DNA from 3 places in the Nonomuraea helvata genome. Region 3 is predicted to be linked to each of the others. Evidence: riboswitches for the same ligand, from Rfam matches in the RefSeq annotation. Region 3 holds a riboswitch; each other region holds the start of a gene.
The links. A riboswitch is a leader RNA that binds a small molecule or an ion and turns the genes downstream of it on or off. The one in region 3 is predicted to bind thiamine pyrophosphate.

Region 1: it holds a riboswitch for thiamine pyrophosphate, as region 3 does, so the genes downstream of both, ABD830_RS40540 (purine-cytosine permease family protein) here and tenA (thiaminase II) in region 3, are expected to answer to the same signal.
Region 2: it holds a riboswitch for thiamine pyrophosphate, as region 3 does, so the genes downstream of both, ABD830_RS05510 (FAD-dependent oxidoreductase) here and tenA (thiaminase II) in region 3, are expected to answer to the same signal.

The regions. Positions count from the first base shown of each region.
Region 1 covers NZ_BAAAXV010000009.1:1,601,925-1,605,930, forward strand. Annotated here, with positions in the region: gene ABD830_RS40530 (sensor histidine kinase) at 1-773, opposite strand, end outside; gene ABD830_RS40535 (methylated-DNA--[protein]-cysteine S-methyltransferase) at 870-1,442, shown strand; gene ABD830_RS40540 (purine-cytosine permease family protein) at 1,408-2,739, opposite strand; TPP riboswitch at 2,730-2,844, opposite strand; gene ABD830_RS40545 (rhodanese-like domain-containing protein) at 2,919-3,242, opposite strand; gene ABD830_RS40550 (winged helix-turn-helix transcriptional regulator) at 3,239-3,628, opposite strand; gene ABD830_RS40555 (Fpg/Nei family DNA glycosylase) at 3,734-4,006, opposite strand, start outside.
Region 2 covers NZ_BAAAXV010000001.1:1,212,061-1,216,066, forward strand. Annotated here, with positions in the region: gene thiE (thiamine phosphate synthase) at 1-249, opposite strand, end outside; gene ABD830_RS05500 (Rv2175c family DNA-binding protein) at 227-601, opposite strand; gene ABD830_RS05505 (NAD(P)/FAD-dependent oxidoreductase) at 632-1,795, opposite strand; TPP riboswitch at 1,855-1,971, shown strand; gene ABD830_RS05510 (FAD-dependent oxidoreductase) at 1,961-3,136, shown strand; gene thiS (sulfur carrier protein ThiS) at 3,133-3,333, shown strand; gene ABD830_RS05520 (thiazole synthase) at 3,326-4,006, shown strand, end outside.
Region 3 covers NZ_BAAAXV010000002.1:455,707-459,712, reverse strand. Annotated here, with positions in the region: gene ABD830_RS17975 (LacI family DNA-binding transcriptional regulator) at 66-1,079, opposite strand; TPP riboswitch at 1,854-1,949, shown strand; gene tenA (thiaminase II) at 1,941-2,654, shown strand; gene ABD830_RS17965 (AfsR/SARP family transcriptional regulator) at 2,635-4,006, opposite strand, start outside.

The sequences.
Region 1 (4,006 bases), on a different contig from region 3:
TCGGCGAACAACGCGTACAGGGCCCCGTAGGGGCGCCCGCCGACGGCGGCCAGGCCGAGCGCGATCGTGTGCAGGCCCTTCAGCCGGGCCCACACCAGGTCGTCCAGCTCGTCCGACTGCAGCAGGACGGTCTTGCCGGTGCGTAAGAGCTTGTCCACGAGACTCGTACGAAGGTCCGTGGTGGTGCCCCTGATGGCGGCCGGCAGCTGGTACGTGCTGACCAGGCGTAACCGGTCGCCCTCGATCAGCACGAACCCGCCCGCGTCCGCCCCCGTGAGCTCGGTGAGGCTGGCCGAGATCCGGTCGAGCACGGCGGAGAGCTCAAGTTCGGAGTTGATGTCGCCGACCACGTCGGTCAGCCTGCGCACCAGCCGCGCCCTGCGGGCCATGCGGTTCCTGGCCAGCTCGTCGGCGCGCGCGAGATGGTGGACGCAGACGTACCCGGCCACGGCGCTGCCCAGGCGCAGCGCGCTGATGTCGACCCGGACGTCCAGAACGGTCCCGTCGCCGCGCAGGCGTTTGGTCCGGACCGAGACCTGGCCGCCGGTGCGTACGCGCTCCAGGACGGCGTTGTGCTCGGCGGTGAGCTCGCCGGGCACGATCGGCGCCCGGCGCCCGAGCATCTCCTCCGCCGTCCACCCGAACAGCCGCTCGGCAGCCTCGTTCCAGACCAGCACGCTCTGGTCCCGGTCGACGACCACGACGGCGTTGGGCGAACTGGCGAGGGCAGCACGAGCTATCTCGTCGTCACTCCCGGCCCATTCGTCCCCCACTCCTCCATAGTGCACGTGGCAAGGTGGGTCCGTCGGGCGATCCGTCCGATACGCTGCGGTCACGGTGATTCTCGGTGGGTGGGGACGGGTGGGCGCATGTCGAGTGGCGATCTTGAGGCCCTGTTGCGCGTGACCTCCAGCACCTATCGAGGTGAGACGCCCCCTGACATCGCGTTCGGCACCTATGACGGCGCCGTCGGCAGGCTGGTGCTCGCGGTGACGGCCAAGGGCATCGTGGCGTGCAGCTTCGAGCCGGAGAACAATGTGTTCGAGCTGCTCACCAGGCATGTGGGCAGCTTCATCGGGCAGGACGCCCGCCGGCTCGACCCGGTGCGCAGGGAGCTCGACGCGTACTTCTCCGGCCGCCTGCGCGCGTTCGCCACACCGGTGAACCTGACGCTGGCCACGCCGTTCGCCCGCACGGTGCTGCAGAAGACGATGGCGATCCCGTACGGCACGACGACGACCTTGGAGGAGATCGGCGCGAGCATCGGCAGACCGCGCGCGCTGCGGGCGATCGGCAACGCGCTGGCCTCCAACCCCGTGTGCGTGATCGTGCCGTGCCACCGGGTGGTGCGCGAGGACGGCGGGATCGGCGACTACGCGGGCGGCCCGGCGGCCAAGCAGCACCTGCTCAACGTCGAGCAGCGCGCGTCAACACGCCGATGAGCAGGGTGACCAGCGCGGCCACGACGGCCGCGCCGAGCGCCCCGTTCATCCACGACTGCCGGGTGAAGCCGATGGCCTCGCGGACCGACTGCCAGTAGGCGTCCCACTGCGGGAGCGTGGGCGTGGAGGTCGTCAGCCAGTACGCCACGAAGCCGAGTGCCCACGGCACCAGCCTCGACCAGCGCGACGGCGCGTGCTCCTCGGTGTTCCAGCTGTGCGAGCCGCCGAGCACGAAGTAGTCCACGGCCAGCACCGCGAACATCGGCACGAACACCGCCCCGATCACGCCCAGGAACGCCCCGTACGAGTTGACGTCCACGAACAGGGCGATCGCGACGGTCAGCACGCCGATGGCGGTGGAGAAGATGCGCCGGTCCACGCGCGGCATCAGGTTCTGCAGCGAGAGCGTGGTGGAGTAGACGTTGGCGAACGACTGGTCGGTCTCGCGCAGCACCAGGATCGCGAAGAACAGCGCGCCCAACGGCACCGCGACGAACGGGCCGAACACCGACGTCCCGTCGGCCTGCACCGCGTCCGCCCCCGCCAGGGCCACCGCGTACACGCCGAGCCCCAGGCAGGCCACCTGCGCCAGCGTGTACCCGCCGACCACGCCGGTGAACGCGGCCCCGCTCGACCGGGAGTGCCGGGCGAAGTCCGCCGCCATCGGCACCCACGACACCGACAGCGCGATCACGTAGTCCACGGCCGGGGCGAACGCCGCCCAGGACCCGCCGGTGTGCACGGGCGCCCGGGTCAGGAAGAACCAGGCGAACCACACCATCGACACGATCACGCCGATGGTGACGTACCGCCGCAGGATCCGCACCGACCCGAGCGGCCAGATGGTGAGCGCGGTGGTCAGCGCCCCTGCCGCGATCACCCACACCTGGTACGGCACCGCGCCGAAGATCGCGCCGGCGGCCTTGGCGATCACCCACAGCTCGAACGCGCCCCAGCCGATCATCTGCACGATGTTCAGCACCGTGGGCACGTACGAGATCCGCGCCCCGAACAGCCCCCGCAGCAGCACCATCGCGGGCTGCCCCGTCCGCGTGCCCGGGACGGCGGACAGGCCCACCATGGCCGTGCCGACGAGGCTGCCCACCACGACGGCCACCAGCGCGGCGGTCAGGCTGAGCGGGGCGCCGCCGAGCGGGTCGAGCAGGAGCAGCGCCCCGGAGAAGCCCAGAAGGCTGACGCCGAGGTTCGCCCAGAGCGCACCCTGGTCGAGCACGCCCAGGGTCTTCGGCGGCCTGCCCTCGAGGGTCAGGGGAACTTCGTCGGCGACATGCGTCATCGCACACTCCCTACGCCGGCATTACCCGGACAGGTTCAGGCGGTCGGCAGCGGATCTCTGCTGCCCTCTCAGCCCGGCGAACCCCGAGCTCCCGCGACGATCTGAAGTTGGCGCCCTCATCATGCCTCAGTGGCGGCGGAAATGCCACAGGGAGGCTTTACGCCCGCTTTTTGAGCTTTTTACGCCACGAAGGGCGTTTGCCCGGTCTCGCTCACCATCGGGCGGCGCGCGAACTCCCACGACTGCATGCCGCCGCCGACGTTGACCGCGTCGCGCCCGAGCTGGTTGAGCCAGGCCGCCACCTGCAGGGACCGGCCACCCACCCGGCAGACGACGTAGACCGTGCGGTCGCCGGGCACCTCGTCCACCCGCCCCTGGATCTGGGTCATGGGGATGTGGACTGCCTCAGGCGCGTGCCCCGCGACCCACTCGTCCTGCTCTCGGACGTCGAGCAGGTAGGCATCGTCGGGAACTGCACTGGCCTCGATCTCAGGAACGGTCATGCTTCCATCATCTCGCGCCTCGAGTCATAAGCGGCACGCGCGGCGGCGATCTCCTGCTGGTGCTCCTCCGTCCAGGTGACCAGCGTCTTGATGGTCTGGTGGAGCGTACGGCCGAGCGGCGTCAGCGCGTAGTCGACCCTCGGCGGCACGACGGGGTGGACCGTGCGGGTGACCAGGCCGTCGCGCTCGAGCTGGCGCAGCGTCACGCTGAGCATGCGCTGGCTGACGCCGTCGATCTCGCGGCGGAGCTGGGTGAAGCGCAGGCTCTGGCAGTCGAGCAGCGCGATCACGAGCAGCGACCACTTGTCCGCGATGCGGTCGAGTATCTGACGGACCTCGCAGTCCTCGCGCGTGTCCCACTGACGCACGTCGTAGTCGTCGTCCATCGTGCTGTCGCAGTGATCGTGTGATTCCACGGTGCCCATGCTCGCCGAAAACATGTCCCGGTTACAAGAGAGAACCGACCTCCTGAGCAGTAACCGGAACGCGGCTCATTTCAGCAGGCGGGACAGGCGCCGGTCCGCGAGCGGCTTGCCTCCGGTCTGGCAGGTGGGGCAGTACTGCAGGGACGAGTCGGCGAAGGAGACCTCGCGGATCGTGTCACCGCACACGTCGCACGGCTGCCCCGCACGGTTGTGGACGCGCAGCCCGGACTTCTTCTCCGCCTTGAGGTCCTTGGCCGCCAGCCCGTGCGCCCGCTCCACCGCCTCGCCCAACGTGGTGACGATGGCCTCGTGCAGGTCGGCGATCTGCGCGTCCGTCAA
Region 2 (4,006 bases), on a different contig from region 3:
GGGCCGGGCGGCATAGGCGATGTCCGCCCGGTCGTTGACGGCCAGCAGTTTGCCGTGCCGGTCGCAGGCGTCGCGGAAGACTTCGAGGAGTGCGAGTTCTTCGCGTGCCTCCAGGCCCTTCTCCCGCAGCTGGATGATGTCCACGCCGGCGGCCAGCACCGAATCGAGGAACTCTGCCAGGTCGCCGCGGTCGCGGCGGCCGTCGGTGCAGAGATAGAGGCGCGCCTCAGAAACCGAGGGCTTGGGCACGCCGCTTGACCTCCGTATGACGGCCGGCCTTGATCGCCTGGATGGGCGACCCCGGCAGCGACTCGTCTGGGGTGAAGAGCCAGCGCAGCGACTCGACATCGTCGTAGCCGGCGTCCTGCAGCACGGTCAGCGTGCCGGGCAGGCCCTTCATCACGTCCTTTCCGTCGAGGAACACCGCAGGCACCTGCGGCCCGCCGCTGCCGCGGCGCACGCCGAGCAGCTTGTGGTCCTTGAGGAGTTGCTTGGCCCGCCCGATCGAAAGGTCAAGGCGCGAGGCCACTTCGGGGAGAGTGAGCCACTCTTCTACGAGCTGGTCGGTCTCCCGGTCGATCTGTGCAACAGAAAGCGTCACGAAACCACAACTACCACATGGCGTGCTTGCTCAAACAACACAATCCCGTAGGGGGACATCTGGATCTACCAGGCGTTCCGCGTCGAGGCGGTGCCCCGCGTCGATGATCCGGCGCCCCTGTACGAGGTCCCGCGGCCGGTCCACGGCGAGCACCGCGGCGAGCGCGTCGTCGGCGGTGAGCCAGACGGCCGACCACTTGCCCGCCGGGTCGCCGCGGTAGACGAGCCGCTCCCCCGCCGGATGGTGGCCGGCGTACTGCACCATGTGGCCGAACTGCTCCGACCAGAAGTACGGGACGGGATCGTAGGCCACGTCCTCGCCCAGCAGGCTCGCGGCGGCGACCTCGGGGGCGTTGAGCGCGGTGTCCCAGTGCTCGACCCTGAGCCTGGTCTGCCAGCGGCGCGACCACCAGGCGGCGCAGTCGCCGACGGCGACCGTGTCGGGCAGCGAGGCACGCAGGTGCTCGTCCACGACCACGCCGTTGTGCAGGTCGATGTCGGCGCCGGTGAGCCATTCGACGGCCGGGCGGACGCCGATGCCGGTGACGACCACGTGGGCCTCCACGAACTCACCGCCGACCAGGCGCACGCCGCCCTCGTCCACGGAGTCGACCATGGTGCCGAGCCGCAGGTCGATCTCGTCGTACCAGCGCTGGGTGCGGGCCCCGATCTCGGCGCCGACGGCGGCCGCGAGCGGCGCGGGACCGGCCTCGATCACCGTCACCGCGCAGCCGGCGCGGCGGGCGGCGGTGGCCACCTCGGCGCCGATCCAGCCCGCGCCGATGACGGCGACGCGGGCGCCGGCGACGAGCATGGCCCTGAGCTCGTGGGCGTCGTCGATCGTGCGCAGCACGTGCTGCGGGCCGTCGCCGGGCAGCCTGATCGGCTCGGCCCCGGTGGCGATGACCAGCCCGTCGTAGCCCACCTCGCCCTCGGTGGTCTCGACGACGCCCTCGCGCAGCGACTTGGCGCTGACGCCCGGGCGGAAGTCCACGTCGATCGCGGCCAGGTCGGTGCCGACGTAGCTGGTGTCGGCGTCGCCGAACAGCACGGCCTTCGACAGCGGCGGGCGGTCGTAGGGGCGATGGCGCTCCTCACCGATCAGAGTGATCCTTCCGCCGAATCCCCGCGAGCGCAGCGCTTCCACGGTGCGCACCCCGGCCAGGCCGGCTCCTACCACCACGACATGATTCACGTTCATGACCATAACGGGGGCGGTGCCGGGCCGTCGCGCCGAGGCCGTAGGCTTGAGGCGGAAAGACGCGCGGGAGTCCGGCCGTAACCGGGCTGAGAGGAAGGCTTCACCGGGCCTTCGACCGCAAGACACCTGATCCGGATCATGCCGGCGAAGGGAGCGCGGATGGATGTGATCGTGGGCGCCGGCGTCGTCGGGCTCTCCGTGGCCTGGCGGCTGGCCCGCGACGGGCGGCCGGTCACTCTCGTCGACCCCGCCCCTGCCTCGGGCGCCTCGCACGCGGCCGCGGGCATGCTGGCACCGGTCAGCGAGGTCTCCTACACCGAGGCGCCGCTGCTGCGGCTGGGCGCGGCGTCGCTGCGCCGCTGGCCCGGCTTCGCCGCCGAGCTGGCCGCCGACGCGGGCCTGCCGGGTGCCGAGGCCCTGGACCTGCGTTCCGACGGGACGCTCGACGTGGCGTTCGGGGCCGACGACCTGGCGGCGCTGGACGAGCTGGCCGCGTACATGGAGAAGCTGGAGCTGCCCGTCGAGCGGCTGAGCGGGCGCGAGTGCCGCCGCCTGGAGCCCATGCTGGCGCCCTCCGTGCGGGGCGGGCTGCTGGCCCCCGGCGACGCCTGGGTGGACCCGCGGCGGGTGACCGCGGCGCTGCTCGCCGCCCTCGACCGGCTGGGAGTCCCGCTGGTACGGGCTCGCGTCGGCGAGCTGCTGCGCGACGGCGGCGGCCGGGTCACGGGGGTACGCCTCGAGCCGCCCGGCGGTGAGACGCCCAGTCAGACGCCCAGTCAGACGCCCAGTCCCGCCGCCAGCGCGGAACCGGGCGGACGGGCGTCCGAGATACGGGCGGAGCGGGTCGTCCTGGCGGCCGGGGCGTGGAGCGCCGGGCTGGCCGAGGTGCCGGTGCGGCCGGTCAAGGGGCAGATCATGCGGTTGCGTTCCCCGCAGCCGCTGCTCACCCGCTGCGTACGCGGCACCGTGCACGGCACGCCGGTCTACCTCGTCCCCCGGGGTGACGGCGAGCTGGTGGTCGGGGCGACCCAGGAGGAGATGGGGTTCGACACCCGGGTGACCGCGGGCGGGCTGTACGAGCTGCTGCGGGACGCCAGGGAGCTGGTGCCGGGCGTCACCGAGCTGGAGGTCGCCGACGTCGTGGCCGGGCTGCGGCCGGGCACGCCGGACAACCTGCCCGTCATCGGCCCGAGCGGCACCCCGGGGCTCGCGTTGGCCACCGGGCACCACCGGGGCGGCGTGCTGCTGGCGCCGTTGACGGCCGACATCCTGCGGGGCGAAGAGGGCGAGCTGGCGGCGTTGTGCGCGCCTGGAAGGTTTCGGGAAATTTCATGATTGTGACGATCAACGGGGCCGCGCACGAGGTGGCCGACGGCATGACCGTGGCGCAGGCCGTACGCAGACTGACCTCGGCCACCACCGGGGTGGCCGTGGCCGTGAACGACGAGGTGGTCACGCGGAGCTCGTGGGAGACGACCTCACTCAGCGACCGTGACCGGGTGGAGGTTCTGACGGCGGTGCAAGGTGGATGATCTGATCATCGCCGGGGAGAAGTTCGGTTCCCGGCTCATCATGGGGACCGGCGGCGCACCCTCGCTCGACGTGCTCGACCAGGCGCTGGCCGCGTCCGGCACCGAGATCACCACGGTGGCCATGCGGCGGCTCGACCCCGATGCCCGCGGCTCGGTCCTCGACGTGCTGCGCAAGCGGGACATCAAGGTGCTGCCCAACACGGCCGGCTGCTTCACCGCGGGCGAGGCCGTGCTGACGGCGCGGCTGGCCAGGGAGGCGCTCGGCACGAACTGGGTCAAGCTCGAGGTCATCGCCGACGAGCGGACGCTGCTGCCCGACCCGATCGAGACGTTCGACGCGGCCGAGCGGCTGGTGGCCGACGGGTTCGTGGTGCTGCCGTACATCGGGGACGATCCCGCGCTGGCCCGCAGGCTGGAGCAGGCGGGCTGCGCGGCCGTGATGCCGCTGGGCGCGCCGATCGGCTCGGGCCTCGGCATCCGCAACCCGCACAACATCGAGCTGATCGTCGAGGCCGCGTCGGTGCCGGTGGTGCTCGACGCGGGCATCGGCACGGCGAGCGACGCCGCGCTGGCGATGGAGCTGGGCTGCGACGCCGTGCTGCTGGCCACGGCGGTGACCAGGGCGCAGCGGCCCGATCTCATGGCGGCGGCCATGAAGGGTGCCGTGGTCTCG
Region 3 (4,006 bases):
ACGAGATGCCGTGAAGGAGCATGACCACGCGTTCGCGCGGGTTTCCCAGGGGTCCTGGGCCGAGGTCAGCCGGCGGGTGGAGCGGTGCTTTTGCGCACGACCAGGCGCGGGGTCGACCGCGCCGCCGCGACCGGCACGCCTGCCAGCCTGCCGAGCAGGAAGTCGACCGCCATGCGCCCCAGTTCGGCGAAGTCCTGGCTCATCGTGGTCAGCGAAGGAGTCCAGATCTCGGCCAGCGGATGGTCGTCGAAGCCGACGACGCTGACGTCCTCGGGGACCCGCGAGCCCTCGTCCTGCAAGGCCTTGATCACGCCGAAGGCGACCTCGTCGTTGCCGCACAGCACCGCGGTCACGTCGTCGCGCCTGGCCAGGCGCGCGCCGGCCTCGAGGCCCGAGCGCGGGGTCCCGTCACTCTCCACGATCTCCGGAACCGGGGCTCCCGCCGCCTCCAGCGCCTCCCGCCAGCCCAGCAGCCGCCCGCTCGGCCGGCCGGAGGCCGGTATCCCCACGTGGTGCACGGTGCGATGGCCCAGTCCGAGCAGGTAGTTCGTCGCATCCCGCGCGCCGGCGTGATCGTCGAACAAGGCGCGCGGGACGCTCCTGCCCTGCCCTGCGGAGGACACCGCCGCCACGGGGAGCGTGTCGGGCAATGCCGCCAGCGCCCGGCTGCCCTGGATATCGAACTCGAGCACGATCATCCCGGCGAGCGGCTGGTCGAGCGCGAGGTCCACGGCCACCCGCGCCGACTCCTCGTCGTCGCCGTCCAGCATCGTCAGGGCGACCACCAGGCCGACCGCGCGGGCGGCCTCCTCGATCCCCCGTATCGTGCTGGCATAACCGTATCGGGTGGTGTCGCTGGTCAGCACGCTGATGATGGAGCGCCGGCCAGTCACCAGGGCGCGCGCCGCGGCGTTAGGGCGGTATCCCAGCTCCTGGATCGCGCGTAGGACCTGCCTGCGCTTGTCGGCGCTCACCGGCGCGGACCCGCTCAGCACCCGAGACACCGTGGGGACGGACACGCCGGCGGCCTTCGCCACGTCCGCGAGGATGGGAGGGCGGGTGTGCGGGCGGCGGGTCACACCGGTAAGCGTACATACCAGGAGGTGAAGGCTCAGACGGGCGGCTCCTCCGCCTCTGACAGGCACGCGAGCTGCGTGGCCAGGGTGGCTCGCCCAAGGAGATCGCTCGCGCACTCGGGATCACCCGTCAGCGGCGGCCCCCTGATCCGCGCGGTCATGGCCGAGGCCTGATCCGACCAGCCGCTGAGCGAGGCGGCGGGCTGCTGGGTCGGGGGTAGGTGTGGACGGCGGGTCGTGGGACGATGCGGCGTTCACCTGGTTGCGCACGGGTGACGTGGCGGTGCTGGGGGAGCGGCGGCCGCCGGCGTTGGAGAGCTGTCGCAGCGATCGCCCGCGGCCCCGCCGGCGCCGTTACCGGTGCCGCCCAGTCGCGCGCGCGTAGCTTGGAGGCCAGCCGGGTCTTTCCGACACCGGTCTTCCCTTCGATGAGGGCCACGGCCGGTGGCTGCAACACCGTCGACACCAGCCGGGCGAGCTCTTCGCCGCGCCCGACCAGCGTCGGCGACACCAGTCGCCGCCTCGATACACGGGACTCCCGCAACCCTGACCCGGCTCGTCTGATACCGCTGCCGGTAGCCTCCGCCGGGCTCCAGGCTGACCGGGCGGCCGGTTCCGGCCCCGGCTCGCTCCGAGCACGTCCGTGATCAATCCTGGAGGCGGTGTTTCCAAAGATCACGACGTGGAGGCGTCGGTGATCGCGCGGTGGTACGGATTGCCATCAAATGGCACGCCCCCGACACCAATGGATGGTGCTTCTGATCCTCTGCTAACGTTCACCGTGACGCGGGGTGCCCGGGAGGCCGGGCTGAGATCACACCCGTCGAACCTGATCTAGTTCGCACTAGCGAAGGGACGTCATCGGTGACTTTTTGTGAGCAGATGTGGATGCGCACGGCCACGTTGCTCGAGGCGATCCACGACCACCCGTTCAACACCGCGCTCCGCGACGGCACCCTCGACCGGGACCGCTTCGCGTTCTACCTGGTCCAGGACGGCCGCTATCTGGTGGCCTACTCCAAGGTGCTCGCGACGGCCTCGGCCCGCGCCACCGACCCGGCCGACGCCGCGTTCTTCGCCCGGAGCGCGCACACGGCGCTGGTCGTCGAGCGTGGCCTGCACGCCGGCTACCTGCAGCAGTTCGGCCTGGCGGCCGCCGAGACGGAAGCCGTCGCCACCTCGCCCACCTGCCTGGCCTACTCCTCCTATCTGCAGGCCACGGCCCTGGCCGCCCCCTTGCCCGTGCTCGCCGCCGCCGTGCTGCCCTGCTTCTGGGTCTACCAGGACGTCGGCACGGCGCTGCTCGAGCGCACGGCGGAGGTCGCCGACCACCCGTACCGGAGCTGGATCGCCACCTACTCCGACCCGTCCTTCGCGGCCTCGGTGGAGCAGGCCAGGGCGCTCGTGGACCGGCTGGCCGAGCTCGCCGACCCGGGGACGCGCCGGGCGATGGAGGAGGCGTTCTGCCGGGCCACCGAGTACGAGTGGATGTTCTGGGACAGCGCGTGGCGCCTCGAGAGCTGGCCCACGGAGCGGTGGCTGGCCGGACACCCCGCCGTCACGCGAACGACTCGCTGAGCTCCCTGCGCAGCTCGTGGGCCTGGTGCAGGTAGTGGCGGGCCAGCACGGAGCGCCCGGACGAGTGGTACAGCTCGCCCAGCGACTGGTACGTGTCGGCCTCGCCGCTCCGGTCCCCGAGCTGCTGGAAGATCACCAGTGAGCGCTCCAGCTGGTCGGAGCCGTCCGACCGGTCGCCCCTGGCCACCTGGAGCCCGCCCAGGTTCCGCATCGCGTACGCGCCGCAGTGCCGATCCCCGAGAGCCTCGAAGATGTCCAGCGCGTGCCCCTGGAAGCGCATGGCCCGGTCGGACTCGGCGACCAGGTCGTACAGGCGGCCGAGCTGCATCGACACGCAGCCCTCGCGGTGGGCGTCGCCGAGCTCCTCGGCCAGCCGCAGGGCGTCCCCGAGCCACCTGGAGGCCTGGCGCACGTCGCGCAGCGACAGGTAGACGCGCCCGATCGCCTGCCGCGCGTACGCCTCGCCGCTCCTGTCCCCGATGGCCAGGAACATGGCCAGCGCGTGCCTGAAGGATCCGAGCGCCCTGAGATGCCGGCCGGAGAACTGGTTGACCGCCGCCAGCCCGCAGATCGAGATCGCCTCGCTCCGCGTGTCGCCCAGCTCGTGGAAGATGACCCGCGCCCGCCGGAACATGTCGCCGGCCTCGGCGTAGCGGTCCTGGTAGACGCAGACCTGTGCCAGGCCGCGGAGCATGGCGGCCTCGCCGTGGCGGTCGCCGGCCGCGCGGGCGCTGTCCAGGGCGACGCGGTGCGTGGTCTGCCACTCCTCCAGGCGGCAGTGCAGGTCGAAGTACGGCACCAGGGTCGCGGCCAGCCCCCACGCGGACTGGGCCAGGCCCGCGTCGGCGGCCAGCCGTACGGCCTCGACCAGGGAGTCCTGCTCGGCGTCGAACCACGCCAGCGGCTCGGCGGTCAGGCGGCCGAGGGTCTCCCGCTCCAGGCTCCAGCGGGGCGCCCCGTCGGACGTCAGCCCGAACAGGGTGGTCGGCAGCTGCGTGGCAGCGTGTTCGGCGGCGGTCAGCCAGCCGCCGAGCACCCTGACGAGCGCGTGCCGTTCGGCGCCGTCGATGGTGGGGGCGCCCGCCTTCTCCTTCGCGGCGCAGCGGACCAGGTCGTGCAGGCGGTAGCGGGGCTGGCCGACGGGGTCGGTGCCGGCCAGGCGCAGCAGGTTGGCGTCCACGAGGGTGTCGACCACGGTGTCCGACCGGTGCCGGTCGAGCACGGCGTCGGCCACCCAGCCGGGCACGGACTGCGAGCCGAGCAGGCCGAGCGCGCGGAGGGCCAGGGCCGCGTCGCCGGGGAGCCGGCGGTAGCTGAGCTCGAACGAGCCGCGTACCTCGAGGTCGCCGGCG